One region of the Alteromonas macleodii ATCC 27126 genome, then DNA from elsewhere that is predicted to be linked to it. Evidence: predicted binding sites of a transcription regulator. Region 1 holds the regulator's gene; each other region holds the start of a gene.

Region 1 (10,415 bases):
GGTTACCGTAGCATCCAGGCCAGTCGGGACATCCTAGCCCAGCGTCGGTCAAACGCGTATACGCACCGAGAATAATAACGACTGCCGCCAGAAAAATACTGAATAGGGTTAATTTTTTCATGGCCATTATCCTATACGCGATAATTTAAGAAGCTTTCTCATATCTGCCAGCATGTTGCGGCTTTCCATCACGGCGTCTTTTCTATCGTCTTTAATGTCGTAAAAGAGCATGGCGTTATTTTGCGTATCAACAATATAAACACTGCTAGAGGCAAGCGCCGTTGGTGTAGTAACGGGTAAGGTTTCGACAAAAGGGTAGTCTTCTAGCGCGGCTATCGCAGTTTGGTCGCTTGAAGCGGTAGTAACGACCACTGCTTGGGCACGGTCCGATTCTTTACCTAGCGCAAGCCACACTTGGTTAATGCTAAAAAGTGCGTTCTCGCACACTGCGTCACATTTACTTGGCATCACATACAACAAACGCCATTTAGGTTCCGCGTTTTCTAAAAGCGCACTCATGTCGATGGTCGGCGCGAGCAGCTGACCTTTATTTGTCGCGCCTTTAGTAAACCAATCGTTATCAAGTGCGAGCTTTGCCAGAACAACAGGTAAAACAAACACGGCTACCATAATAATTAATGTTTTTTTCGAAGCAGCATTACTCATAACTACGTCCTTTCTTACTAATTGCAAAGCCGCCAATGGCTGCAGCGGCAATGGCTAAACCAAACCATTGAACTGCATAGCCAAGGTGCTTTTCAGGAGACATTACGACGGCCTGATGTTCACGAATAAACGCGGGGTCAGGCGTGGTAAGGTGAAGAATAAAGGGTAAAAGTTTGCGCTCTAAGGCGTTGCTTAGTGCAGGGAATTCTATGTGTTGTACCAGCGCGGGGCTTTGCGACAAAGCCATGTTGGTTTCTTTCACTAAGGGGTTGTTACCCGGCACGCTAAGCACGCCGATTAATTCGCGCGTTTGGCTTGTAAAACTTATTTCCGGTAGCGTGCGCGTTAAGTCTGGCGCAGGCACCCAGCCAAAGTTAACCAAGAGCCACCCGACATTGGTATTTACCGGTACGATGACATCGAAACCCACCCGCTGATTGTGAATCTGATTATCTAATAGCAACACATGGTTAGCGTCTATTGCGCCGCTGAACGATACGGTAATATCCCGAGGATCATCATGAGACAACGCCTCTTCTAAACTCAAGGTTCCATTACTTTGCTTTTGCGCTATGCTAGCTAAACGTTGTTGCTTTTGGACCATGCGATCAAGTTGCCAGTACCCTAAACCGCACATAATCGCCACACTAAAGCCCGTGAGTAACCAAGGAATAACGTGGCGAGTGCGAGAAAACATGATTATTTCGCACCATGCAAAATTAGAATAAAAACAGAGGTGAATATGTTGATAAAAATAGTCCTTGTTGCGTTGGTGCTGTACATGATTGTGAATTTGTTCATGGCGATGCGAATCATGATGAAAAATGACACGTCTAAGGGCCCTATGAGTAAGTACATTGGTCGACGCGTGCTCACTTCTGCCGTCATTGTTATTATTATTCTTATCGCTATTGGTACCGGTTTAATTACCCCAAACCCAAGGCCTTACTGAGTTTGGGGATTCCTTTTAAAGTACGTAAACAAAGATGTAGAGCATGACCCACACTACATCTACAAAGTGCCAGTACCAGCTCCCCGCCTGAAACGCGAAGTGGTTTTCAGGCGTGAAATGCCCTTTCAAGACCCTAAAAAACAGTACAATTAGAATGATGGTGCCAAGGGTCACATGCATGCCGTGAAACCCTGTGAGCATAAAGAAGGTGTTGCCGTAAATGCCTGACTGAAGCGTAAGCCCCAAGTCGCGATACGCATGTATGTACTCTTCTACCTGTAGGAACAAGAACCCACATCCAAGTAAGATAGTGATACCCAGCATTAGGGTTAGCTGTTTGCGTTTGTTTTGCTCTAGTCCCACATGAGCGAAGTGCAGTGTAATAGATGAGATAAGCAAGATAACCGTGTTGATTGTGGGCAACCCCGCAGCACTCATTTCCTGTGTGGTAGTGCCGCCTGGCGTTGACACCAGCGGCCACATGGCCTCAAAGGTCGGCCATAAGACCTCATTGGTCATAGCGTTATTCGATGCGCCGCCCAGCCACGGAACGGAAATAAATCTCGCGTAGTAGAGGGCGCCGAAAAACGCAGCGAAAAACATCACCTCTGAAAAGATAAACCAGCTCATACCTTGTCGATATGAACGCCCCAGCTGATCGCTGTAAAGCCCTGCCATAGATTCATCTATTTGATTTTTAAACCAACCTACAAGCATAACGAGCAATACTGCTATCCCCGCTAAAAGGATATGACCGCCATAGCCTGTTTCACCTTTGGTTGCTTGCACCACATAATTGCCCGCACCTACGGCGATAAGAAATAGAGCAACGGCCCCTACGATGGGCCATGGACTTTGTGCGGGTACATAATATTTTTGGTATTCGTGATTCTGTACTTCGGGTTGCATTTTCTTCTCCTTACCCCTTCGGCCTATTCGCCATTTGATGGTGTTGAAGCCATAAAGGGATTCGGTGTTGTCGTTAGGTCACTGGCTCGCGCTGTGACGTCATAGAGTGTGTACTGCAAGGTAAAAAACGTAATTTCTTCAGGTAGCTGAGGGTCTACATAAAACTGCATGGGCATATAGGCTTCACTACCCGCATCTAATGGCTGCTGATTGAAGCAGAAGCATTCAGTCTTGTTCAGGTACAGTGCTGCCGTTCCGGGGGATACAGAGGGAATGGCCTGAGCTACGATATTGCTTGATGCAGGGTTTCTCACATAAAACGATACCGTATTAAGTTCGCCAGGGTGCACTTTCACGCGCTTGGTTTCAGCACGAAACTCCCAGGGCATACCGGTATTTGTGCGAGTAATAAACTCGACGGTCACTTCTCGCGACTCATCAATCTCAACCGATTGATAAACCGCAGCCGTGCCTTCGGTTTTTCCGTTAATTCCCGTAACGTCGCAAAATACGTCGTACAAGGGAACAAGGGCAAAGCCGAAGCCAAACATGCCAATGACAATAGCAACAAGTTTAATAACCATCTTGTTGTTTGCGCTTTGCTGTGACATCACGTGACCTCCGGGTAAATCCATAGATGAAGGTTGGTAAACGCTTGTTTAGTCGTTTATCTCCCTCACCACCTGCAATGTGTGAATGTCATTCCCATCGGCTTTTGCCGGTTGAAAGGAATGACCTATTCACAACTCCACCTACCGTTACTTAACGACAGGTGGCGTTTCAAACGTGTGATAAGGAGCGGGTGATGGAATTTCCCATTCCAATCCTTCTGCGCCGTCCCAAACTTGCGCTGATACCGGCTCACCTTGCTTTTTGCATGCCTTGATAAGCAGGGCAAGAAAGATGAGCTGAGATAAACCGAATGCAAAACCACCCAGGCTTATCCATTTATTAAAATCAGCGAACTGCAATGCATAGTCAGGAATACGGCGTGGCATACCAGCCAAACCCACAAAGTGCATAGGGAAGAACAACACATTGACCGATACCAGTGAGCACCAGAAATGCCATTTAGCTAAAGCTGTGTCATACATTTTTCCCGTCCATTTAGGCAACCAGTAATACACCGCAGCCATGATGGAAAAGACCGCGCCAGTTACCAGTACATAGTGGAAATGGGCTACAACGAAGTAAGTGTCGTGATATTGGAAGTCCACGGGCGTGATCGCCAACATTAGCCCTGACAACCCACCAATGGTGAACAGCACAATAAAGGCAATAGCGAACATCATTGGCATTTCAAAGCTCAGTGAGCCGCGCCACATGGTCGCTACCCAGTTAAACACTTTTACGCCAGTAGGCACCGAGATAAGCATGGTGGCAAACATGAAAAACATTTCCATGTACACCGGCATGCCCGTGGTGAACATATGGTGAGCCCACACAACAAAAGAGAGCAGCGCAATCGACGCCGTGGCGTAAACCATAGACGCGTATCCAAACAGCTGCTTTCGAGAGAAGGTAGGAACAATTTGCGAGATAATGCCGAAAGCGGGCAAGATCATAATGTACACTTCAGGGTGCCCGAAGAACCAGAAAATATGCTGGAACATAACCGGGTCGCCGCCACCAGCAGCATCAAAAAAGCTCGTGCCAAAGAACTTATCAGTTAACACCATGGTAACCGCACCGGCGAGCACTGGCATTACCGCAATCAGCAAGAATGCCGTGATAAGCCACGTCCATACAAACAGCGGCATTTTCATCCAGGTCATGCCTGGCGCACGCATATTAAAGATGGTCACAATCACGTTAATCGCACCCATAATGGATGAAATACCCATGATGTGAACAGAGAACACAAACAACGCTGTCGAATCGCCACTGTAAGTCGTTGAAAGGGGCGCGTAGAAAGTCCATCCAAAAGCAGGGCCGCCGCCTTCCATAAAGAGCGAGCTCAATAGAATGAGAAAGGCACCTGGTAAAATCCAGAAGCTCCAGTTATTCATGCGCGGTAACGCCATGTCAGGGGCGCCGATCATCATGGGAATAAGCCAGTTTGCGAGCCCAGTAAAGGCTGGCATTACTGCACCAAATACCATGATAAGCCCGTGTACCGTAGTCATTTGGTTAAAGAAGTTTGGCTCTACAATTTGTAGACCGGGTTGGAATAGTTCAGCGCGGATCACCATGGCCATCGCACCACCAACTAAAAACATAATAAAGGCAAACCACAGGTAAAGTGTGCCTATGTCTTTATGGTTAGTGGTAAACAACCAACGCGTTATCCCTTTAGGAATATGATCGTGGTGTTCATGGTCATCATGTAGGTGACCGTCATGAGGCGCAGAGGTATCTGGCGAAATAACTTCAGTTGCTTTGCTCATTGTCTGCTCCTAGTTTCCGTTTGCCACTGCGTTTACATCTTTGGCTTGAACCATATCGCCAGTTTTATTGCCCCAGGCATTTCGCTCGTAAGTGACTACGGCGGCAATTTCCTTAAGACTCAGCATTTTTCCAAACGCTTGCATGGCTGTTCCTGACTTTCCATGCAGCACGATGTCAATGTGACCTTGCTGATCTTCTAGTGCCATCTTGCTGCCTTTTAATGCCGGGAACACGCCAGGTAAACCTTCACCATTTGGCATATGGCAAGCAGCGCACGTTGCGTTGTATACTCGCTCGCCCTCTTTCATCAGTTCATCCATAGACATATTCATAGAAAGTAGACGCTGCTCTTCTTCTTTTGCTTTACGAACAATCTCTTCTTGTTCGCCCATCCACTTTTCAAACTCGGCGGGTTCTTTAGCAATTACCACAACCGGCATATAGCCATGGTCTTTACCACAAAGCTCTGCGCATTGTCCGCGATAAATACCCGGCTCATTCACCTTGGCCCAAGACTCGTTAATAAAGCCGGGGTTGGCATCTTTTTTCACGGCAAAGTCAGGAACCCACCAAGAGTGGATAACGTCGTCAGAGGTAATAAGAAAGCGTACTTTTTTCCCAGTAGGAATAACCAAGGGACGGTCAACTTCCAGCAGGTAGTTATCTGTTTTCTGGAATTTGTTCTCTATTTGCTCGCGCTGAGTGGCGAGTAAAGAATAAAACTCTACATCGCTATCCATGTACTTGTAATGCCATTTCCATTGAGAGCCTGTTACTAACACCGTCATGTCAGGCTCAGACGTGTCTTCCATAGCAATTAGAGTATTCGCTGCGGGTACCGCCATGAAGATAAGAATAAGGAAAGGAATAACGGTCCAAGCAATTTCGACCTTCACGTTTTCGTGAAAATTCGCTGGCTTGGCGCCACGGGACTTTCTATGTAGATACATTGAGGCGAACATCACGCCAAAAACTACAACCGCGATACCTACACAAATGAAGAACATCAACATATGGAGGTCGTATACCTGCCCACTGATGTCGGTAGCACCGCGTCTCAAATTAAGCGAAGAGGCTTCTTCGCTTGCTTCTTGCGCAAAAAGCAAAGGGGAAAAAAGCAAAATTGGTATACTAGAACACCATTTTGCGAAAACGGTCGTTAGTTGTTTCACTCAGCACCTCCGTAATGGCGTGGTCAAAGACGCTGATTAATTTGCGCGATGCCCTACCAAATGGTTTGCGAACGATTGACCCATAACCTCAACTTGTAAAACAAATTTAGAGTCATTGTTATTATTTTGTTAATCTCTGTATAAGAATTGCGCAATAATGTCGTGCCGTCTAGTCTTTTCTATTAAAAATTTAACGAAGTGGTTAATTTTTAATCATTTACTAAAATGGTCGCGGGGGATTTCACGTGCAAAAAGAGAAAGCCATTGCTGTGAGATGCCCTTGGAATCAAACAGGCATTTTGAACACGGGGTTAAAGTAAATGCTCGACTAACTAGTTAAGAAATCAATAAGTAATCGATTACTCAATGTCGATTTCAAACAAAATTCAAAATAAAAAATGGAAAATACTTGAAGCATTCATAGAAAGAATAACGTGAGTAATGATAAAAATAAGCGCGCAGAAAACCAACAGGTTTGCTGGGCAGGATAAAACCTAAGTTGGCAGATTGAAGAAAAAAACAGGAACAAAAGACATAAAAAAAGCGGCTAACGCGCCGCTTTTATACAAACAAGCTAAAATACTACATCCAGTCAGCGTTTCTGATCACACCCACCGCAATGCCTTCTATCGCAAAATGTTCAGTCGCCAAATCAACTTTTATTGGTGCAAACTCATCATTCTCAGCATGAAGCAATACTTCACGCCCGCGTTTCTCTAGACGCTTTACGGTGACGTCTTCATCGACACGCGCCACAACCACCTGACCGTTGTGTACATCAGTGGTGCGATGAACAGCGAGAAGATCACCGTCTAAAATACCAATGTCTTTCATGCTCATACCGTTAACGCGTAGCAAAAAGTCGGCATGGGGTTGAAACAGTGCAGGATCGACTTTGTAGTGCGATTCAACATGCTCTTGCGCCAAGATCGGCTCACCGGCTGCAACACGCCCAATTAACGGTAGGCCTTCTTCTTCTTGTGCGTCGTTATCAAGAGGGATATTGAGCTTAATGCCACGAGACGTACCAGGCAAAATTTCAATCACGCCTTTACGCGCCAATGCTTTCAAATGTTCCTCTGCTGCATTAGCAGAACGAAAGCCAAGCTGACGGGCTATTTCCGCACGAGTAGGCGGCATTCCCGTTTCTAACATGGTTGTTTTAATAAGTTCTAAAACTTCGGTTTGTCGAGCTGTGAGTGGGCGCATAAAAGACCTGTCTGTTCATACAGTTCCTGTAAGTATATACACCTAAAACTAAATAACAAGCACTTGCCGCGTCTTTTGCGATCTGCAATAGCCTACGACAAGTGCTTTCCTCTTATTTTACGAGAAGAGCCATGTTCGGGTTACTAATTTGTAACTCCAGCTCCCCATCACTATTTTGACGTGTGCGCATGCCTTCAACATTATCGAGCCCAAGTCCAGGGCTTTGCCACACCACATTGCCTTTATTATCAACCTCAACCACGCGATATGCGATGCTGTCATAATAATTGTACGAATAGTCATTCTCGTTAGGCTGGTAGATAGCGAGAATCGACTGATTAGACGACGTCGTTGGAACAGCCGCTATATACTGAGGGTAGAATGACGGTGCTATAGCGTCTTTGAGTTCTAATGCATCGCTCGCCACGTCATAAACATTGATGGTGTTGTAGTTTCTATTTAAACACGCAAATTCAAGTTCGCTATCACTATCAAAATTTACCGTGAGCAATTGGTCACAATTGGTTTCCAATTCATTCAATCCAACAAATTCACCATCCTGCATTTTATAGAGCTTGAGCGAACTATAGCCCCCAACAGCAAAATAATGCACACCGTCTTTTTCAGAGGCAGCAAGCGCATTAATTGAAAAATCGTTAATGATTGAGTCGATAAGCACCTGATTCTCGATATCAAACGCTTTAAGTCGATTGTTCTCAATAATAACTGCATCGGCGTAACTATCGTTATTTACGTCAATGGCTTCAATAAACGAAATTTCACTATTCTGATTATTGTTCAGTGTCCACTGAATAGCGTTATCTGTAAGTCTCACGACATTAAACGACGAACTATAATCCAGTGCCCCTATTAGTAACTCACCCACACCGTCATTGTTGTAGTCTGTAACGACCGGTTTGCTATAGTTATAGACATCTTCGCCAACCTCAGCACTTATCGCAAAGTTATCCTCTTTATCTACCGATAAAATCTGAATAGATGATTCGTAACTACTTGTATCGCTAACAAAGACGGCTCTTTCATCATTATCGCCATAAGGTGCCCAACCCGCGGCATGATATCTACTCGCGCGCGGCGCACCTTTTATATCTGACAAGGCATATTCACCGTTGGCATCTTGTTGCGCTACTAAAATTTGGTTCTCACCAGTCCAAATAATGTCGTCCACATTGTCATTGTCTAAATCGTCAATGAGAAGTGACATGCCACTGTAAGTGTTGTGGTTAAGAGCCCACTGCTCAGAGATTTGTCCCGCTTCTAATGCAAAACCTCTAACTTGTCCCCACTGACACTCGGAGACAACCACTATTCCTTCTGTAGCTGGGCTTTCTTTACTATAGGCGATATCACAAATGTCACCATGTTCCGCCGTTGCCAAACTGCTTTTCGATACTGCTGAGTAGATTGAGATATCATTCCAACTATCGGCACCGATGATTTCATCTACACCATCGTTATTCATATCACCCAGCACAACAAATGCGTCGCTGAACCCGCTACCGTATAGCCATTGGTTGGCACCGCTTTCGATATCAAATACATAACCATTGTTCGTTACCATTTCTATCGATGCGTCATCATCTACGTTACCAAAAGAAAGGTTATTGACGCCGTCAATATCGTACTGTTGCAACTGCTCACCTGTGCGAACATCTACAATGGCAATAGAAGTCGCATTGTAATATTCGCTCCCATATAAATAAGCAACTTCATCAACTCCGTCACCATTGATGTCGTAAAATAAGCCAGAAATAATACTATCTTCAATAATAAACACCGCTTCTGCGTTACTTTCGCGGTCTTTTATTACAGACAATCCCTGTTGAGTAAGAAGGTAGATTTCATCATTATTGTCACCATCAACATCTTGGGTATGCACGCTTCTAATTTCGCCTTTAGTTGGCAGTTTATACGGATACACATAGGTATTTTTAAGCGTATTGCCTTCTAGCGAAAATGCGCCCACGTTGCGAGCATTTACCGTGATAAGTTCACTTACACCATTGGTCGAAGCAATAGCAAAGCCGTGATTATAAATTGGTGTCATCACAGTAGTACGAGCATAAGCCGGGGCCTTGTCCGCATAAGAAGTGATTTCGAGCGTTTGTTGGGATTCAGTTCCGTCTAAGCTAGCGAAACTAAACATATAAGTTTGAGCGTTGAAAAGTTGATTCGCAGGTACATTCCAGGTCATCAGACCTTCCGCATTTAACGAAGCACCGGGAGGCGCTGAAATAAGCTCTCCCGCGACGTCATCGTCAACTCTGTCTGGGTCACTCATCGATACGGTAAACTCTACGTATCCGCCCGCAGTTACTACTTCAGGCATATTCGATGCAGTGAGCGTCATAGGAGAATTGCCGATCTCAACGAAAGTAGGCTGGGATTCGACAACGTTAATACCGTCTGACACCACCATGGTAACTTTAACTTCATCACCGAAGACTGCGCTGTAAGGTGGCAGCGTGGTACCATTAACATCGTCAAGGACTACACCATTTACATACCAGCGAAACGAAATCACCAGCTCTGAGTCGGGAGTATCTGAATCATGATAGTAGCCAGGCTCAACGGTGACTTCATCTGTGGTATAGACAGTCTCATAGGCATAGTAATAAGGCTGATTCACTACAGGAGGTACGGATATCGCATCGATATCTGAAAGCGCAAGGCCAGTATGATTTCCGCTGGCAAACGCTGTTAGATTATTAAAGTATACACCTACATCGTAAATATCATCGCCGTTGTTATCTTCGCCATAGCGAACTGCGCCATCAATAACGTCAATTCCAGCCGTTTTATCTCCTTTTACGACCAGCGAGCCAGATGACGAATAGGGAAGGTCGCCCTGATCAGAAGAATATGCAAAGTCCAATTTGCCTTTAGACGCAATGTAGATTGAACCATTAAGTTCAGACACGAAGGTGTTGTTTGTCACCCCTTCTGCTGATGTGCCACTGACCTTGTAAGTTTCACCATTGTGCGTGACAGTAAGATACTGCCTCGTCTCTTCATAAAACGTACCTGTTTGTGGGCGATAGCGAAAATCAACACTTAAGTAGCCTTTTAATGTTGTGCGCACGCCACCGTCTAGCATA
Region 2 (10,415 bases), 130 kb from region 1:
ATCAGCAACCGAAAGCTACCTGAACATTCCTCGCATTATTGCTGCTGCAGAAGTCACTAACTCTATTGCTATTCACCCAGGTTACGGTTTCCTAGCGGAAAACGCAGACTTTGCTGAAGCGGTAGAAAAAAGCGGCTTTATTTTCATTGGCCCTAAAGCTGAAACTATCAACCTTATGGGTGACAAAGTTTCTGCTATCAACGCCATGAAAAAGGCAGGCGTACCGTGTGTACCCGGTTCCGACGGCCCGCTAACTGACGACGTAGAGCGCAACAAAGCCATTGCTAAGCGCATTGGTTACCCAATCATCGTTAAAGCTGCGGGCGGCGGCGGTGGTCGTGGTATGCGCGTGGTGCGCAGCGAAGCTGAGTTGATTAAAGCCATTGAAACAACGCAAGCGGAAGCTGGTGCTGCATTTGGTAACTCAACGGTTTACATGGAAAAATTCCTTGAGAACCCACGTCACGTTGAAATTCAGGTATTAGCCGATGGCCAAGGTAACGCCATTCACTTAGGTGAGCGTGACTGTTCAATGCAACGTCGCCACCAAAAAGTGGTTGAAGAAGCGCCTGCACCGGGTATTTCTGAGCAAATGCGCACCAAGATTGGCGATCGCTGCCGCAGAGCCTGTATTGAAATTGGCTACCGCGGAGCAGGTACATTCGAGTTCCTATATGAAAACGGCGAATTCTATTTCATTGAAATGAATACCCGTATTCAGGTAGAGCACCCAGTATCTGAAATGATCACAGGCGTTGACCTTATTAAAGAGCAGCTTCGCATTGCAGCCGGTCAGCCACTATCAATTGATCAGTCGCAAATTCAAATTCGTGGCCACGCTATTGAATGTCGAATTAACGCAGAAGATCCACAAACCTTCATTCCTAGCCCTGGTCCTATTGATATGTTCCATGCGCCAGGTGGTTTAGGTATTCGTTGGGAGTCGCATATTTACGCGGGCTACCACGTGCCTCCTTACTACGACTCAATGATTGGTAAGCTTATCACTTATGGTGAAAGCCGCGACGAAGCGATTGCTCGTATGCGCCACGCCCTTGAAGAGATTGTGGTTGAAGGAATTAAAACGAATATCCCTCTTCAGCGAGCCATTATGGCCGATGAAAACTTCTTCGCGGGTGGAACCAACATCCACTACCTAGAGAAGAAGCTAGGTTTAGCCTAATCCCCCCTTTGGGCTACACGCTGTTTTTTGTGTAGCCCAATTTTCTTTCTTCGCTATTCGCTATTCGCTATTCGCTATTCGCTATTCAGCACATTCTAATTTTCCGATTACTACAATCAATTTTTAACGATTTTCCTATTTAAAAACTGGTTCTATACTGCATACAAGTTTTAAGACATCTCCCTGAGTTTTAATGCTTTTGTGTGTTTTACCCTCATTGGAGTCCCACTCCACTTATTGCCGGCATCCCTGCCGGCTTTTTTTTGTATTTTTTTCCTTAAACCGCTATTCGTTGCGCTAAGTAATTAGATTTAATGTATAAACTACTTAATCATGTTGTTTAGGGTTAAACAGGTGCGAAATCCTTTTTTGTTTATTTTACCGCTGATAGCCATTGCAGGAACTAACGCGCAGGCAGAACAAATAGCGCCCACCTTCTCACAGAAGCTAGATATTCAGGTTCGTTACGATAATCGTTCCAACCGCCCGAGCCGCGAACAATATCGACTGCGTTACTATCCCTCTCTTGCCATCACTTCTGCGTGGTCAGTAAACAGCTTTGTGGTGACTGGCGATGACTTTTCATCAAGTCACAATACATTCGGCAGCGACAACACTGATTATCTCTACGCAAGGCGTCTGTACTTAAGGCATGAAACCGGTTCGGGGAAAACTGAGTTAGGTGTTATTCCAACTTACAAAGGGCGTGTTTCTTCCACCGGCTTGTCGAAAGATGGTTGGATAACGGGAGTACGTCACGTGAAGCAATTGCAAAACGACACCGCCATTGAAATAGTCGTTGGTCAACTTGCAAATGCTGAAGCATCTGAAGCCTTTAATATTGGCGGAGAGGATGAGTATTTCGAAATTGAATATTCGGCCAAGATGGGACAACGACATAGCTACGAAGCCAGTTTTGAAAGAATGCTGAACGGTACGTTTGCCCGGGCAGAATATCGATTACGTATTAATGAACAAGATACCGCGTTCATTGAATTAGTGCAGCGTACTGATGAAAGTGCTGCGAAAGTTGTAGTGGGCACCAGCGGTGAATTCGCTGCAAGCGCTTTTAACACATCATATCCTATCGAATATTTTGCTTACTATTCCTATATAGACAGTAGTTTTGGTGAGCGCGCTGAATTAATTGAAGACTTTCTAGGAACAGGTCACGGCGGCTCTCTGGAATTTAGTGGCGTGCTATCTGAGAAGCATGATGTTGAATGGTTTATAAGAGCTGATGTGGTAGATAGCGTCAGTCGATTACTGGCAGGAGTAAAACTCTCCTTCGATAGTTGAATGAAACGAAGCGCCTACTCCACATAAAAAAGGCCCATCAAACGATGGGCCAAACAGCAAGAACGCGTACACACTTTAACAGTGCATAATAAGTTACGGCTTGTCGCCATTGTGAGTTCAATTGCCGCAGATTACGTATTTTTAATCTCTTGAGCTTTAAACTTAAAGTTGAGTTTATTAAACTTTAGTCTAATGAAGCGCTAAAGCTCGTACTGTTTAACTCTAATAATCGTAATTTGAAGGTGTTCTTGTGCCCAGCCGTTACGCTCAGTTCAAAGAAAAACTTCCCATTTCCCGACTCTCCGATGAAGCGCTGCTTGCGTTTCGCGTCCTTTTTGATGATCCTCTCGATATCGTAGACTTAGCGCAAGATATATCTGACTTAACGCTTTACCCGGAACGGCTGAAAGACAGTTATAGAAAGGAGTGGGAAGCCTACGTGCTAAAGGCACTGGCGTTTGAGATCAAACAACATACAGACGTTTCTCCTGCAGAGTTCATTGAGCTTGTCATGAACAAGGTAGAAGCGATTCAGCAAAATAACGACACCTATCAAAATCTATTGCGTCAGGTTCGCCACGCTAAGAGTATTCTGCAATCAGAAAACACGGTCGTTTTTCCTACCCCCATGCGTCAGCAGTTGACTGCGTTTCTTTTGCCGATTACTACTATTTCGCCTCCCAAAAAATAAAGGCAGCGACAACGTAAGGCAGTTCCGCTTCTATAGGAAAGGTTTCTACACGCTACTTATTAGCGCCTTTAAATTTGTACTGAGAGGGGCAGTATCCTCTGTCCACACCATCAGGGCGCAGGCTGGCATGTTTGGTTTTTCTACCCGACACGCGCTCTCGCCAGTTCTTGAAGGTTTTCTGTTTGAGATTTTTACGCATAAGCTTTATCACATCTTTTTCAGGCAGCCCGTATAAACGCTCTATTGCCTCGAAAGGCGTACGGTCTTCCCACGCCATTTCAATTACACGTGATTCTTGTTCTTCAGTTAATGCCATTTCTTACATCTCAATATGCGTGTTTAACCCCACTACATACTTATTTTCGGCTCATTTTGTTCAGTTCAACTACGCTAAAGTTCCAAACAATTAGTGGCCGACTTAAACGCTCACTTGCTCATCGTCTTTTTCAAACGCTAGCTTCAACAACTCGGCGGCGGCTTTCGCATCGCTCAGTGCGCGGTGATGCTGCTCCATTTCTATGTGAAAATGCTTTGTTAAGTTTGCCAGCGAGTAAGAAGGCAGCCCAGGATAGGTGCGACGCATTTCGCGAACGGTACACATTTTGGGTCGCCTGAAACTTTGCTCTAGTCTTGCAAACTCTTGCTTAATGAACCCGTAGTCAAAGTTTACGTTGTGAGCAACGAACACAGCGTCTTCGGTGAAATTTGCCACGTGCTCCGCTACTTCAGCAAAAAGCGGAGCATCTGCCACCATGTCATCCGAAATTCCAGTAAGGCGGGTAATGTTGCTAGGAATTCGGCGCTGCGGATTTAACAGGGTTTGAAACCTGTCTACCTCTTTCCCACCCACAAGTTTTACCATACCTATTTCGGTAATCCGGTTGTAGCTGCTGTTTCCTCCAGTGGTCTCTATATCTACCACAACATAAGGCTGTGCTGGGTCGCGTATCCATTTCACTGTTGTTACCGCAACGTCAAATCCAGCTTGCTGCAAACGTTGAATTGAAACCAGCTGATTTCGGCGAAGCTGATCGCCAGGCGCTTTGATTTCTTCAAAGCGAAGTGCGCCGTCAAATACCATGATATCGGGGAAGCCATCTCGGAGGCTCTCAAAGTCTTTGCACATCATGCGAAGTAAAGCATAAATCGAATCTAGCGAACCATGCTCAATTAGCGCTTCTATAGGCGTAAGCAAATGACTAGACCACATAAACAGGCTATTCACTTTGCCATAGTGCATCGTGGCCATTTTGTGAATATGAAAACGCAGTTTTTGTTTGCTATCAAGCGCCTGTAACAACGCTTCAATACTGTGTTCAAACTTGGCGTAAAAGTTATTCTGTTTAAGCGATAACGGCCTGCGATCAAACTCCGTAACCAGCGTGTCTTCTTCGTAAAGTTGCCTCCAAAAGGTAAGGCCGAACAAACTGCGCCACAATCGGTTTTCCGTGCGCCAGCCTTCAATGCCGTGCCTTGCATAATGCGCCAGCACACCACGCTCAACCTGTTGATTTTGGCTTACGTCAATATCCAGTGTACGGCTAGCATTGCGAAGCATGTCGGTAACCGTGCTGGTGCGTTTTTTGTGGTATTTACGGGCATAGAAATCTTCTGCAAATGCTAACAGCGTATCCGATTGCGGATTATCAATTATCTCTTCAAGGGTCTGTTTAACACTATTTTCATTTCCGTCCTTGTAGCTCTCTCTTAACCACTTTTCTTTGGCCTTATCGCTTTGCGCCGCTTTCAATACTTCTAGCCCTTTCGCTCTATCAAACATCAGCACTTTTAGACCTAGTGCATAGAGAAACTGGTCGCGATAAAAACAGGCCGACACACCTTCTGTAATGGGCAGTTCACCTTCGGCAATGGTAAGCAACATATCATCGTTATAAAAAGCTAACTGGCTGTAATGGTTGGCGTAAAACCATGACGCTTGGGCGTCGCTTTTAGTTTCAAAACGCGCCGTATCCGTTACGGAATCAGAACGGGTTCTCATTACGCCTAAATCGCGCATAGAAAACTGATTTAGGCGGCTTTTGGTGTTACCAAAATAGATAAACAGCAAATAGCGAAGTGCATCGTCGAACAAGCACACTAAGTAGTTATCTAGCGAAAAACGCTCTGGCCAGCCTCTAGCTTCGATATGTTCATTAAGCAACGTCACGAGTTTAGGCTTGGTGAGAGATGCGAGCCCCTGAATACTGCCGTATTCAGCAAGTAGCTCAAGCAGAGCATCTTTGGTCAAGACACCAGCGATGTCATTAAGCGAAGCGTGGGTAAGGTCACCAAACCAGCCGTTGTCGGTAAGCCAATCTATTTGCTCTTGTGGCACAGCGATTTCGCTATAATTGAACTGCGTCCTGTCAATCACTGCATACTTGCGATTTGCAGCGCGCACAACAATACACTGTTTGTCATCGTCTAACGCTTTAAAACGCCTAACAAAGTCAGTGGCTTCGTCACTTAGAAGCGCCCTGCTAGCACCCTCAAAGAACCCAAGGAACTCGTGAAAGTGTGTAAGGTAATAACGTGGCGGTAAATCTTTTCGCATGAGGTATCTTTGGCTATGAAAACACCAGCAGTGTATATTTATACAGCCACGCGAATCAAATTAAATCCTCCGCGATTGGGTATCACATCTGCTGCCAATAGTGCACAGCGTGTACTTTTACACGCGTACGCGCTGTTTAGACACCCAATGAAAGAACGAAGAAAGCTGCGCATCTGCCAATAAACGCTGCAAATTGAAGTAGTGTTTGGCTAACGTCATCTCATCATAAAATCGATGTATACCGCTGTGACATTGTCTGCAAATGTAAATGCCGTCCTGAAGCTCCGCTTTGCTAAAGTGCTTTTTAAAATAGGTACGCCTGTGCATTTTTCGCGGAATAAGATGATGGTAAGTAAGGCGAGTTTCTCTATTACAGCACGGGCATTGACCAACTTTATTTGCCACAAGGCCACCTTTTTCGTCTATCACATCTATTATTTGTGCACCCAGTTTTCTGATTACTCATAAGCGTCAAATGGCAGTCTTGCCCTTTTCTCTTAAAATCAGATACAAAGGGCGTGTCTAAAAGAAAATCCACTCGTCTTTGCATTACGTAACAAATAGCATTAGTGATTACAAAGGCATTTAAATATGAGTTTAACTCGTTCCATGAGCTTTTCCTGTCCTTACTGTATGGCCCCAAATGATGTTGAAATAGATGAAATTAACGATGTTGGCCAAGTACAGGTGCTCGACTGCCAAGTGTGTTGTCAGCCCATTGAACTTACTGCTTATCAGCACGGTGATGACATTCAGATAGAGGCAGAAAGAGAGAATGACTAAGCAGTTTACCCGCGGTGATATAGACGCCCTTGCACAGCGCTACCGCGCAAACCTAATTAATAGTTTGTCTGGTTTTAAATCGGCGACTTTGGTGGGTACAACAAACGGCGTTACAAACAATTTGGCTATAGTGAGCTCTATTGTTCATGTCGGTGCAAACCCGCCTCTCATTGGCATGATCATGCGTCCTCATACCGTCACGCGAGATACGTTGAGCAATATAAAACAGCAGGGCTTTTATACGCTAAATCACGTGGCTGTTGACTGGGTCGACAAAGCCCACCAAACATCAGCCCGCTATGCGCCAGATGAAAGTGAATTTGAAGCCGTTGGTTTAACCGCGCAGATCAGTGAGTCCTTCAGTGCGCCGTATGTCAAAGAAAGTGAAATTAAAATGGGCTTAAAAGTAGCACAGCATTTTACTTTGCTTAATGAAACCGAAATGGTTATCGGCGAAATCCAGGAGCTCTACGTTCCTGAGCAAATAATAGATTCAGACGGCTATGCAGATATAGAACAAGCGCAAACGGCCTGTATCTCAGGCCTAGACAGCTACCACAGCACACAACGAATTGCGCAATTTGCGTATGCAAAGCCCGATGTAAAGTTAACCGTGAAGTGAACTAATAAACTGTCCAACGGTCTTACATTCAATACTTAAGGTTGTAACTCTGAAGTTTATTTAATCTGGATCAAGCGAAAATGCGACATTTCGTTCGATCTTTTTTCAAAAAGAGATAGTATTTAAACATGAAACAAAACCTGCCTCTTTGGGCAGGTTTTTGCGTTTAAGGCACTGAATAAAAAAGAATCATTATCGTTTCTATCTCTTAAGGAGAATGTTATGAAATCTGTAAATCGCCGTGACTTTTTAAAGCTTTCTGGCTCGACAGTTATCGGTCTTACATTAGGTGGTGTAGCGTTACGTGCTCAGGCTCAAGAACAATTGAGCGCTGATGACCCTACTGCAAAAGCACTGAACTACACACCGTCGTCAACTGTTGAAGGTGCAAAATGCGCAAACTGCATGTATGTGCAGGGCGCCGATGGCGAACAACACCGCCCTTGTAACATTTTCCCTAATAAGCTTGTTAACGCTGATGGCTGGTGTAGCGCTTGGGTGAAAAAGCCTGGCTAACCAATCGAAAGAAAAGACGTTCAAAAGCCCTTGAGTTAAACCAAGGGCTTTTTTCGTTTCTGTTGAGGCGAAATACGATTATGTATCCTCATTTCCCGCTAGCGAACTACGTCAATTCCGTCTTCGATACCTTTTAGCGCTGGGTTGTCAAAACGTGTAGGCAGAAGGCCAGGCTTAATGAAGAAGCCGTGTTTTGCTTCAAAGACTCTACCTATTTTCAACACGCTTTCGTCTTGCCACTTTCCACCAATAAAGCTAATTCCCACAGGAAGATCTTTCACCTGTCCAGCGGGCACTGTGAGATGCGGATATCCTGCAATTGCGGCCAAATACCCGATACCGATAAAACCGACTGGCGAATGGTCACCATATACGCCGTCTATTAAAAAAGAAGGGCTGTTTGAGGGCGCAACTAGTACATCAACATTGTGCTTTGCTAATAACGTATCAATACCATTTTTGCCCGCCGTGTCTTGAATAAGGCGCAGTGCATTTTGATACTTTTCGCTGTCAATGGCTGCCGACGCGAGCGATTTTTCGAAAATGTCTTGATTGAATAACGCTAACTCGCGCTCTGTTTTGTTATTGAAATCGATAAGCTCAGACAAGTTCCTTGCAGGAAGCTCTGCTGGAGACCCCGACAAGTATTCGTTAATACTATGATGGAACTCACTCAGCAGAACATTATAGGAGTCTGCCCAAAATGAATCTGGCTGAGAGAAGTCACTGATGTCCACCAGCGTCGCGCCCGATGCTTTAAGCTGGTTCAACGCCTTTTCATAAACAGCCAGTACATGAGGGTTATCGCCTTGGCGGTACCTAACCACACCAATACGCTTGCCTTTTAAATCTGTAGCCAGCATTGAAGATGTTGGCATAGAAGGGCGGTGAGACTCAGCATCTAGTGTCGCGTTATCGCTTGCATCAGGGCCCGCCATGATTGCCGTCATTAGCCAGGCGTCTTGAACGTTAGACGTCATTGGTCCTGCGGTGTCCTGACTGAAAGAAATAGGCACTATGTGAGTTCTGGAAAGCAAGCCCACGGTTGGTTTAAAGCCGACTACCCCGTTTATGGATGCCGGACAAATAATAGAGCCATTGGTTTCGGTGCCCACGGCAAGTGACGCGAGGCGAAGCGACATGGCAGCGCCCGAGCCCGATGACGAGCCACAAGCACTTCTTGATAGCATATGGGGGTTTCGGGTAAGCCCTCCAACTGCACTCCAGCCGCTGATAGAGGATTCAGATCGAAAGTTTGCCCATTCAGACAAATTGGTTTTACCCAAAATAATTGCCCCTGCCGCTTTCAGTTTTTCTACGATAGGCGCATCGCGACCAGTGTCATTAGTAATAAGCGCCATTGAGCCGGCTGTGGTGGGCATCTCTGCACTTTCTATATTATCTTTTAGCAGTACGGGAATACCTGCCAGAGGGCCGAGCGTCTCGCCATTCGCTAGTTGTTTATCGATGGCCTTCGCTTCGGTCAGCGCGTTAGGATTCAACGCTAAGACGCTATTTACCTTTTCATCTAGCCGTTCGATTCGCGCAAGATAACCGCTAACGAGCTCAGCAGATGTCGTGTCGCCACTCGCAATAGCTTGCGCCTGAACGTGAGCAGGCTTATCTAACCATTGCTCAATCTTATCTGTATGATTTGCTTGAGACACGCATGCAGTGCATAGCACGACTACGGCCAGCAAAAAACCCTGTTTCAACATAAACCTTTCCTTAACGTATGATCCTAGCGCCTGTTACTCCTTCTTATTATGCAGCGTTTGACGGCAATAGAAGGTAACGTAATGTTAGTTTCTTATACGTTGAATCAGAAATAGTTCACTGTCTAAGAATTATTTTGCCGTTTCCGCAACGGGAAGCTTATGAAGGAGGTTATCGAGCTTATATTCATCAAGCAGTAACTGATACCGCCCATCTTCAATAAATAGCCGAAGGGTGGCGTTAAACTTGGCTCTAAGCGCTGGGTCGGGGATTGCAGCACTGTAAGGCGATATAGGAAAAAGCTCATGAAAGACGGTTGCGTCTTCGGCATAAGCACTGTTTGCAGATTTGAAGTAGTTGAAAATATTTCTATCGAGAATGGCAACATCGACACTGCCGCGCATCAGCATGTCCACTTGACGATCTTGTCGTGCCATTTCTATATAGGTAGTTTGCGATGCGAGAGTTCGCCCAAAGTCCTCACCTAATACCGATTGAGCGGTTTGAAAAGCAATGACGCTTTTACCTTTCAAATCGTCGATACTGTCTATCGTCAGTTCTCTGTCTGCCCGTGTTACCACGACGTTCTGATAGATAATATATGGCTCAGATAAAATGCTTTGATCGACTGTGTGTGCAGGATTAAGGGTAAGTCCAATGTCAACGGCGTCATCTTTTAATAACCTTGCCGTACGCCCGAAAGGAACATAAATAGGCGACAATCCATATCCCATTTCAGCAAGGATCGCCCGCACCAAGTCAACTTCAAAGCCGGTGTGCTCTTGTGAAATAACGTATGGAGGCTTGTTCCAGCCTACAACCACATCTAGCTCTTTCGCGCTAAGCGGTATGATAAAACACAGTAAACAAACAGCAGATAAAAGTGCGCGCATACAACAGATGAACCAGACTATAAATTAAACGATACCCTTCTCATAATATAAACTTATATTAGAATTTCACCAGTCGACAAAAGGTTAGTTTTTCTCGAGGCTTACGTAATCAATTGAGCAGCCAAGTTTTATTGAGTACGTGAGAGCCTGTTGAAAAC
Region 3 (10,415 bases), 160 kb from region 1:
GACAGTGATGTGGAGCGGACCCCTTAAAGAATGTCGTAGTCCGGATTGGAGTCTGCAACTCGACTCCATGAAGTCGGAATCGCTAGTAATCGCAGGTCAGAATACTGCGGTGAATACGTTCCCGGGCCTTGTACACACCGCCCGTCACACCATGGGAGTGGGATGCAAAAGAAGTAGTTAGTCTAACCTTCGGGAGGACGATTACCACTTTGTGTTTCATGACTGGGGTGAAGTCGTAACAAGGTAACCCTAGGGGAACCTGGGGTTGGATCACCTCTCGAAATCAAAACAGCCCTTAACGAAATGCTCGAGAAATGAAAATGTACTCTGACCCCATTTCTTTAAAAGTGATAGGCGTAGGATAGGTTCAGGAAGTCTAATCCGGGATTGTCGTTGTTGAAGCCGCCGTTTGAAAAGTGCATATAGCGCAGTGCGACATGTTGTTTCTTATCGATCTCTACAAACACACCTAATCTGTCTTCGAACTGATAGTTAGATCCAATATCTTTACCAGCGACTTTCTGATTACCTATGTAACTCGCTCCTATCCCTGCTTCTATATATACGGGATATTTGTCATAGAGCGTTGAAACCTGTTTCATAAATACAGGAGTTAATGACGCGCCGTAGCTTGTACTATGTGTATCGTTTTCACCATACTCCCACACTACGGCACTCACTTCCCAGTATAGCTTTAGGTCGCCAAACCAATCAGTAGTAAGCGTTTGTTCAAGTGGCCTGTACGCGAAGCGCATACCATCGATATCGTCAAAGCCGTGCATATAATCTACACTCACGGTTTGTTTCGCTTGTACGCTACTTGCGGTGAAAATAATGAAAAAATAAAATAGAAGTAGTGATGCCTGTTTCATAATTGCTCCTTGATCTGATAATCAACAAGCAAAATTTTTTCCAATTAAAAATTATTTTAATTTCAAAGAGATAATAAAAACTAAATGCCGAACTATTCCACGCGAGTAGTGTAATTTACTGACACTGTTGAAGTTTTTACAAAGGTGTCCAGCGTGTATCTGCACTTACATGTTGCTCTTCCATCAGACGCTCGATCAGTTGCTTTGTATCTTCAATACCATACTTCGCTTTAATTTTATTTATGCTTTCAGATTCTGAAAGTATGAATGTATTGAGCTCGGCAATGATCTCGGGGTGTCTTAAGGTTGATAGCGAAAATGAGACAACGTTGTGTGGCAGGGTTAAATCAGCGGCAAATGGTCCCATTTGCGGAAAGCGACGAGCAACGTTTTTAGCGGCATTATATTCCACATCTAAAGCATCTACTTTATCGCTCTGTAGAAGGTTAAGCCCATCATAAATACTGTTTACGCCTGTTACCTTAACGGTACCGTTCTTAATTTGCTGTTCCCACTTTACAGGGGAAAATCCGTCTGGCGTGGCAAGTTTTGTTATATGAGTAATTCCTTTACCAAGGTTATCTGTTTTAACCAAAGTCACGGCGAATGTTTCTGCCAGAGGTTCAGAATATACTTTGTTAAGGCTATGGGTTATTTGATCATACCATCTGGCGTTATCAGGAAAGACAAAGTCTACATTGCCTTTTTTCAATTCTATCTGAAGGCGTTTAACTGGCATGCTCAAGTATACAAAGCGATGTCCGCTTTGCTTTGAGAATGCTTCAAGAATAGCCCAACCCAACCCCTTTTCATGATCCGATGAAAAGTTGTAATACGGATAATATTCAATATTTTGAGCGCCTACGATATAGGTGTCGGCTGAAACAAAAGGACTTGAAAGTGTGCATGCAACTGGTAGTACAACCATTTGCACAAAGCGACGAATACTATTTCCAAACCTCTTCAATTTTCAATCCTTGTTCTATCAAAAGCTTCTGAGACAACTGCTCGAAAGGGGTTATTCCGTATTTTGTTTTTATACTATCAATTAATTCTGGATTTGAGGATATGAACTTATTAAGTTCACTAATAATGTCTTGATGATAAAGCGTAGATAGGGAAAAAGGAATTTCATTATGTGGAAGCGTCAAATCTAAAGTAAATGCATCTTGCTCATATGATAGAGGAGCAGATCGCTGGCTAACGAAATACTCTAAATCTAACCCGTCTACACGTGCTTGGTACAAAAGCGCCAAGCCTTGTTGAATATCCGTAACCCAAGTTATTTGGGTACGTTGAGTGTCTATTCTTTCTTGCCAATTTACCGGTGTAAAGCCTAACGGCATAGCGAGGTTTTTTATCTTTTCGATGCCTTTCCCAGCGTTCTGTCGTTTTACAATTGTCCCCGTTACTGCGCTGGTTAATGGGAGGGAAAAGTACTTGTCATTTGAAGTGGTAATGCTGTTATACCAGCCTCTATTATCAGGGTATACAAAGTCAACATTACCTTTAACTAACTCGAGTTGAAGCCGTCTTATAGGCAAGCTTAAATACACAAACTCGTGTCCCGAAGCTTCAGAAAAAGCTTCTAAAATTGACCAGGCAACCCCTTTATCTGTTGATGATGCAAAATCGTAATGGGGGAAATAAGCTAAGTTTTGTGCGCCAATCACATATTTATCTGCATAAATATTAAGGCTAAACAAACAGCCAATGAAAAGCCCAATACATCGCATCATTCTAAACTCCAAATGACTACAGCAATTTACAATATACAAATAAATTATCTTTGAAGCATTTCCTTGAGAGGAAGTTTTTTAATACAAAAATAAGTCGCGTATCTATACACCATAATTTATCGTTTTGCGGGTGTAAAATATTCAGTGAAAATCTCTTGAACTTAATGACAGCTTTTCGAGCCACGGCGTCCGATCAATAAGCTTACCTGCGATGATATGAATAACTCCCTCTTTGGAGCGTTCAATAATACCATTTACCTGTAACAGTTTAGCTTTTAAGAATGTTTGTTGCTGAGCACGAGCGGTAGCTTGCCACACCACAACGTTCATATTGCCTATATCATCTTCCAAAGTCAGAAAGGTAACACCTGCGGCAGTGCCTGGTGCTTGACGACCTGTTACTGCGCCAAGCACTTTTACAACAGATTTATTGGTCTTGTCTTTAAGTGAATTGGACCAGCTTATGTCTTTAAGCTTATGCTGCTTCTTGAGTAAAGAAATAGGGTGGTTATTTACTGATAAGCCGGTTGAGGCATAGTCTTCAAGTAAGTTTTCTGCCTCGGTCGGTGCAGCATCCAGTGGTGTGGCATTTTTATCTGCATAAAAATCGTCAGTATCAAACAGTGGTAAACGCGTTTGAGTATCCATAATTCGCCAGCGAGTTTCATATCGATTGCCTGAAATAGTGCGAAGGGCATCGGCGCTAGCCAGTGCCTCTAGTTCATTACTTTTAAGTGATAGCTGCTGTAATTGTTCAACATTGGTATAGCCCTTATCTGAGCGGTTTTCCACGATAAGCTGAGACGATGCTTCACTTAAGCCTTTAATGAGCTTAAGGCCAAGCTGAATGTATTTTTCTTGGCCTTGTACCACCAGAGAATGCTCAACGTCAGACTGGTTAACACAGGGCGCTTCTACCCGTATGTGATGACGCTTAGCGTCTTGAACTAATTGGGACGGGGAATAAAACCCCATGGGCCAACTATTTAACAGCGCTACGTAAAACTCAACGGGAAAGTAAAACTTCAACCAGCAAGATACATAAGCTAATACGGCAAAAGACGCTGAGTGAGATTCAGGAAAGCCGTAACCTGCAAAGCCTTTTATTTGTTCAAATAAGTTGTGGGCGAACGTACTGTCATAGCCTTTGTCCGTCATACCTTTAATAAGCTTGTCTCTGAATTCAAAAATTCTGCCGTCCTTTTTCCAGCTCGCCATAGCCCGCCGCAGCTGGTCCGCTTCTCCGCCACTAAAGCCTGCTGCAACCATAGCAAGCTGAATCACTTGCTCTTGAAAGATAGGCACGCCCATGGTGCGAGACAGAACTTTCTCCACATCTTTAGATGGGTAGCTAATGGTTTCGTTGCCGTGTCGGCGTATCAAATAAGGGTGGACCATATCACCCTGAATCGGACCTGGCCGTACAATGGCTATTTGTACGACCAAATCGTAATAGCGACGAGGTTTTAGCCTTGGCAGCATAGACATCTGAGCCCGTGATTCTATTTGAAAAACGCCTACCGTATCGGCCCGACAAATCATATCGAAAACCTGTTTGTCATCTCCGAGCTTAGTAATGAACGGAATACTGGTTTCAACAGGGTATTGTTTATTGATAAGAGAGAATGCACGACGTATAGCGCTCAACATCCCAAGCGCCAGTACATCCACTTTTAAAAGGCCTAAGGTTTCAATGTCGTCCTTATCCCACTGAATAATAGTACGCTCTTCCATCGCGGCGTTCTCAACAGGAACAAGATCGTAGAGCGGCCCTGCGCTAATAACAAAACCGCCTACATGTTGCGACAAATGTCGGGGCGTGCCCAGTAAAGCTTCGGTAAGGGTAATTAACTGCTGCACCCTAGGCTCTTTAGGGTTTAGCCCAAGCCCCGCCAGCTGAGATTTCCACGGAATAACGCTGTCTCGGCGATTAATCTGCTTTACCACAAAATCAAGCTGTGATTCGCTAAAGCCCAGCGCCTTGCCCACATCTTTAAAAGCCGACTTAAAGCGATAGCAAATAACCGTAGCCGCGATAGCGGTTCTTTCCCGGCCGTACTTTTGATAAATGTATTGGATGACCTCTTCACGGCGTTGATGCTCAAAATCCACATCAATATCTGGCGGTTCGTTACGCTCTTTGGAAATAAAGCGCTCGAACAGCACACTTATTTGCCTTGGGTCTACTGCGGTTATTTCCAAGCAATAGCACACTACCGAGTTGGCCGCAGAGCCGCGCCCTTGATACAAAATACGTTGTCGCTTGGCAAACTGAACAATGTCGTAAATGGTTAAAAAGAAATACTCATACTCTTGCTCGTCAATAAGCGTAAGTTCTTTTTCTATGGTTTGGCGAATATCAGGGGTTATACCTTCAGGAAAGCGCACTTTTATACCGGCCTCTACACGTTCCCGCAAATACGAAGTGGGCGTATACCCTTCAGGTACAAGCTCCGCAGGATAGTGGTAGCGCAGCTCTTCTAAAGAAAATGTGAAAGCGTGAGCAAGGGCATTGGTATTGGCAATCCATTTCTCAGGGTAAAGCTTCTTAATTTTTTGTACGGTTCGCAGACTACGCTCTGCATTACTCAACGCATCCCGACCTATTTTGTCTACACTGGTATGCACGTTAATAGCATGCAATACATGTTGAAGCGGCAGTCTGTCAGCGTGATGCATGAGTACACCTGTACAGGCAATAACAGGAAAAGGATAGGCAGACTGCAGATGATTGTAATGCGCAAACCTGTGGTGATCCCTTCCGTCTAATAGGCGCTGAGCGCCAATATAGGCATCAATACTAGGGTGTTTTTGCAGCCATTCAGCCCAATGCTTGTCTTTAGCTTCTTTGCCGCTTGGTAGCCAAATGAATTTGCAATGGCGAATGGTACGCAAGTCCCACTCAGCTAGTTGGTATTCACCTTTATCAGAGCGACGCCTCGCGTTAGTAATAATTCGGCATAGTTCGCTATAGGCCGCTTTGTTCGGGCACAACAGCACAAAAGATAAAGTGTCATCAAATACAAAGTAACTACCCACAATAAGCGTAATCGGTAGGCCCTGATGCTTAATTTCGTCGAAAGCCCGTACCACTCCCGCTACTGAGCATTCATCGGTAATGGCAAGTGCGTCGTAACCAAGGAAAGAAGCCGTGGTAACAAGCTCTGCGGGGGAAGAGGCACCGCAAAGAAAACTATAATTGCTTTGGCAAAAGAGCTCACTGTATTTCATGATATTGCCTTTACCTTTTTCTTTAACCGCATACCGCTAGCAAAAAAGGCCCTGCACCCACCAGCGGCTCTCTTCATCTTTAAACACTAAAAGCCTTACGCATTGCTCAGTTTGGGCGATGAAATAATCGCGCTTTGTTGGGCTGTCATGCCACCACTCGCTGTGTAATCGCACGGGGCCAAAGCAAATTTGGGTAGCCTGAATAAGCGGTTTAGGTACATCAAAGGTGAAGGTGGGCGTAATGTCACTGCTATAAGCGTAATTACCGGCACAGTTACCGGTGCTCGACTCTGTCACTGTCATATATTCAAACTGATGGCTGTCGGCAGCGCGAGGTTGAAACGTACTGTTATCGCCTAGCTTCGCGTTTAAGCGCCCAATTAATTGCTTTTGTGCAATATCGTTAAATCTGTCGCTAAAAAAGTCGCCATTCTGCGTATCCATTTCTTCAAATTGCTGACAGGTAAGCGCAATGGCTGTGGCTGGCTCAGGCAACACCAGATTCTCAGTTTTAAGACTAAACAAGGGCAGCCAACTTTGTACTGAGGACTGAGGCAGTGCCGAACGTATATTAATATCCATTACAGGTGCTTCTCTGAAATGAATATGTACACTGATGCTGGATGTATATAAGTTTCTTGCCCGTAAATAGTGAGACAAATGCTCAAACTGTTGGGTGACAAAAGGGGTTAGATGCTGCGTGTTTTCAATATCAAAAGGCAATAAGATAAAGTTATCGAAGTGCTCCAAAGGCCTAAATAACGTAACGCGTGGAAAGGTTTCTCCCCTTAACGCAGTAAGATACATAATAGTGTTATTATCAAAGCGCCGACCCAGTTCTTGTACCGGCATGGCCAGTAGCTGTTGTACGCAGGAAACGCCCACCCTTGCCAACGAGTCAATGACTTTAGGGGATAGAGCCGTAATAGAAAGCGGGCACGTACTTAGCGCTTTTTTTATGTCATCGGGTGTATGTAAGTGGGTATTAAATTTATGAAGCGCTAATACTTTTGCGGCCTCAATTGTCCATGCGCTAGCAAAATGATAACGAATATCTGCTTCTGCCAGAGCTTGGGTTAAAGTTTTCCACAGTGGCTTATGACCGCCATAGTAATGAGTTAGGTTATCTAGCCTTACTGCCAGACCGCTGAAACTATTTGAGTGAATGTGGTTGTCTAATACGATATCAGAAGCCAGTGGATAAAGCCGATGGGCTAACTGCGTCAGCATATGCTTTTCGGCTTCTTCACTGAAAGGCAGAATATGCACGTAAGGGCATAACGCCGCTGCTTGGGCTAGCCCATGCCCAATTTCAATGCCTTCTTTTTTCGCAATATCATTACACTGCGTAATTTTGTTTGTTTTACTGCAGTACACTGCAACGGGAGTATTCGACGCTAACGCTGAATACTGGTTGTTAGTTTCGTGCTTCGGCAATTGGCTATGTGCACGCTTACTTCTAGCCGCTTTGATATGGCTGTCTAAAGTTAGTTGATAGCAGTAAATATAAGCCCACAGCATCATTAGCTCACAGAGTGTAATGCCTGATCGGAAAGCGTGTTGTGTGCCATGGCCCATTTAATGGCGTGATTGTCGGGGGTCCACCGATGGGAAATAACAATGTTATCTTTGGGCCACCCATGACGCTGCTTGCGTATGTTCACCGCCAAAGCGTGGGGTTTACCCTTTAGCGCGATATCCAAAGTAATGGGTAATGCACTGTCGCTTTCATTCGTCAGGTTGGCTTGTGAATCGCTCCCCATGTTAGCCTTTGGGTAACCTAACTGTGAGGCCTGCTGTTGCGGTGGAGTATACAGCAAGCACAGCGCATCATTATGCGTTGCCGCTACCTGCAGGCGTCGCGCTTCTTTTTGATTTACAGCATTACTCCACAGCACTACGCAATGGCAAGCCGTACTTTTTAAACATTGCTCTGCTGCCCACAAAGACTCTTGTTCAGAACTTGGTTTTACTACCAGCACTTGTTGCGCTTTAAGCCCCAAGTTTTCTAACCACGGCGACTGTAGTAGCCCGGGAGGGTTAATAAATACCACCAGCTTATGCGTACGGTGTTGGCATATAACCTGTTTAAAGAGTGAAAGTTCACCCATGCCGGTTAACGAAGAGATACGGACAAGACCTGTAGATGTAACGCCACCGTTAAGTGCTTTATCCAGACGCGGAAAACCCAGTGAAAACTTGGTTTCACTTTGTCTCTGATCTCTGGCCCGCCAAATATGCGGGTGGTTATTAAGCACGGATAACGATTTATTCATGGCACTCAAAATAAACTGTATTTTTATACAGTATTATAGTGCAGCAATAACCCTTTTCAAGACAAAAGGTTTTTGGCTTGTTGTTTTAAGCGCTAACTTACTGATTAGTTTGGAAAGGTAAAAAGATTAAACTTTTAAAAGTGTAGGAACATGGCTAGGGTCGCTGACCTTACTACATAGCAAAGCGGGCGACCCTGTTGTACAGTTAGCGCTGCATCAGCGCTAACGAGAGACACAGAGTAAAATGTTACTCTTCAGATGATAGTTCTTTTTGAGCCTTTGCTGTCGTGCCGCTTACTGTTGCTGTAACGGTTTGGCAAAAAGCAATAAATCCATCTGCGGTATTTTTTGCCCACACCATGCGAACGTTGCTAGGTAGAGCCTTTACCACTTCACGAATTTCCTCAAGCGTCACTTCTTCATTAAGCAGCACTTTATTTAACGATTCCTCAAATGACATTCCTTTTTCACAACAGGTCATGACAATAGTTGAAAAGTTGCGCATAAGTGGGTGCAGCGCATTGTATTGAGTTTGGTCGATAAGGCGACTTTTATAGGCACTTTCAATACGAGCAGTAAGGTTTTTTTCCAACGCATCTGTAACAAGAACAAGGTTGCGGTAAGCATACGTAACCTTATTACTGGTCTGCTTATTTGAGTGGCGCAACAGCGCCAGCTCTTTCTGTAAGTTCTGCGCTCGCAGCACAAAGTAAATTAAAAACAGGATAAGTAATCCAATAACACCAAATGCAACGATCATGTTTACTGTGCCTTTTGTTCTTCTATAAACGTGTTGATATTTTGCTCCAAGATAAACAGTGGAACTGAGCCGTTTTCTAACACGGCACGGTGGAATTTGCGCACGTCAAAACGCTCTCCTAACGCTTCTTCTGCTTTCTTGCGAAGGCCTTTAATTTTGATTTCACCAATCTTGTAAGACAAGGCTTGCGCTGGCCAAGAGATATAGCGGTCTATTTCAGTATTTACGTTGTGCTCTGAAAGCGCGGTATTTTCCATCATATAATCAACCGCTTGTTGACGGCTCCAGCCCATCGTGTGCATACCGGTATCCACAACCAAACGACATGCTCGCCACATTTCGTAGCTTAAACGACCGAAGTTGTCGTACGGCGTTTCATAAATACCTGCTTCAATACCTAAGAACTCAGAGTACAGACCCCAGCCTTCACCAAACGCTGAAATATAGGTGTTACGACGTACCATAGGTAAGTCTTCAAGCTCTGCTGCCAACGATATTTGAAGATGGTGGCCAGGCACTGCTTCGTGCAAGGTCAGTGCAGGCAATGCATACAAAGGGCGCTTATCGAGGGCATACGTGTTTACCCAGTAATATCCTGGCTGATCATCGCGGCTAGGATGAATGTAACGGCCCGTTGTATATTTGGGCGCGATAGCGTCTGGTACAGGCGCTACACCGTAAGGCGTTCTTGGCAGATACTCAAAGAGCGAAGGAAGCTTTGCGTCCATTTTCTTTGCAATGAACGACGCCTCTTTTAGTAAATCTTCAGCGCTGGTGGCATAGAATTGCGGGTCTTCGCGTAAAAACGCAATGAAGTCGTTAATGTCGCCATCAAAGCCAAGCTCATCCACAATTTGCCGCATTTGCGCGCGAATGCGTTTTACTTCAGACAACCCTAAATCATGGATTTCCTGAGGCGTCATATCCGTGGTGGTGTAATGCTTGGCTCTATTGGCGTAATACGCAACGCCATCAGGCCAGTTATTCGCGGCAATATCTTCACGGGCATTAGGAATGTATTCATCTACCATGAAGTCGTAGAACATTTGATACGCAGGCAATACGCTGCTGGTTATGGCAGCCTTGCCTTGCTCCGTTAGCGCTGATTTTTGCTCGGCAGTAAAGTACTCTGGAAAGCGGGTAAATGGAGAATAAAAGCCACTGTCCTCGGCATTTTCAACAATGTATGACGCCACCGAGTTCTCAAACCCTTTCAGCACGACTTTAGGCTGCGTGTAGCCTTCTTTTAGCGCCTGTTTCATATACGCAATTTGTTGGTCAAAATAAGGCTTAAGCGCATTTAGGCGGCTAATGTAGGCCTGATAATCTTCTACGCGCTTAAAGGTGGATAAATTAGGAAGCGAGGCCATTGCACCGTGAAAGCCATATTCTGAATTGATAGGCACTAAATACGCGCGATACGTATATTCGTCCACATAGTTAGCTAAACGATATTGTTGCATCAGCAAGGCAATATAAGCATCAGTAGAGATGTCTTCTTTTTTATACTGACTTAAGGCCTTTTGAAAAGTACGCC

What was found. The regulator LexA, encoded in region 1, represses DNA repair genes until DNA is damaged. The targets are predictions, from matches to a motif close to TACTGTATNNNNATACAGTA.
Region 2: MASE_RS18780 (exonuclease domain-containing protein) is a predicted target of LexA. The motif match lies at 5,756-5,775, and genes of this name have one in related genera.
Region 3: MASE_RS00210 (recombinase RecA) is a predicted target of LexA. The motif match lies at 8,132-8,151, and genes of this name have one in related genera.

Annotation. Positions count from the first base shown of each region.
Region 1 covers NC_018632.1:4,533,056-4,543,470, forward strand. The annotation lists gene MASE_RS19280 (COX15/CtaA family protein) at 1-121, opposite strand, end outside; gene MASE_RS19285 (hypothetical protein) at 127-666, opposite strand; gene MASE_RS19290 (SURF1 family protein) at 659-1,363, opposite strand; gene MASE_RS19295 (DUF2909 domain-containing protein) at 1,409-1,618, shown strand; gene MASE_RS19300 (cytochrome c oxidase subunit 3) at 1,634-2,527, opposite strand; gene MASE_RS19305 (cytochrome c oxidase assembly protein) at 2,551-3,138, opposite strand; gene ctaD (cytochrome c oxidase subunit I) at 3,286-4,914, opposite strand; gene coxB (cytochrome c oxidase subunit II) at 4,924-6,087, opposite strand; gene lexA (transcriptional repressor LexA) at 6,670-7,296, opposite strand; gene MASE_RS19325 (COG1470 family protein) at 7,409-10,415, opposite strand, start outside.
Region 2 covers NC_018632.1:4,405,753-4,416,167, forward strand. The annotation lists gene accC (acetyl-CoA carboxylase biotin carboxylase subunit) at 1-1,183, shown strand, start outside; gene MASE_RS18765 (hypothetical protein) at 1,538-2,482, shown strand; gene MASE_RS18770 (hypothetical protein) at 2,733-3,173, shown strand; gene MASE_RS18775 (TIGR03643 family protein) at 3,226-3,489, opposite strand; gene MASE_RS18780 (exonuclease domain-containing protein) at 3,592-5,727, opposite strand; gene MASE_RS18785 (hypothetical protein) at 5,845-6,132, opposite strand; gene MASE_RS18790 (zinc ribbon domain-containing protein) at 6,319-6,510, shown strand; gene MASE_RS18795 (flavin reductase family protein) at 6,503-7,132, shown strand; gene MASE_RS18800 (high-potential iron-sulfur protein) at 7,355-7,648, shown strand; gene MASE_RS18805 (amidase) at 7,747-9,366, opposite strand; gene MASE_RS18810 (substrate-binding periplasmic protein) at 9,496-10,257, opposite strand.
Region 3 covers NC_018632.1:41,390-51,804, forward strand. The annotation lists rRNA gene MASE_RS00180 (16S ribosomal RNA) at 1-281, shown strand, start outside; gene MASE_RS00185 (acyloxyacyl hydrolase) at 342-872, opposite strand; gene MASE_RS00190 (substrate-binding periplasmic protein) at 1,009-1,839, opposite strand; gene MASE_RS00195 (hypothetical protein) at 1,820-2,611, opposite strand; gene MASE_RS00200 (error-prone DNA polymerase) at 2,753-5,842, opposite strand; gene MASE_RS00205 (Y-family DNA polymerase) at 5,879-7,366, opposite strand; gene MASE_RS00210 (recombinase RecA) at 7,366-8,118, opposite strand; gene MASE_RS00215 (hypothetical protein) at 8,366-8,878, opposite strand; gene MASE_RS00220 (DUF885 domain-containing protein) at 8,881-10,415, opposite strand, start outside.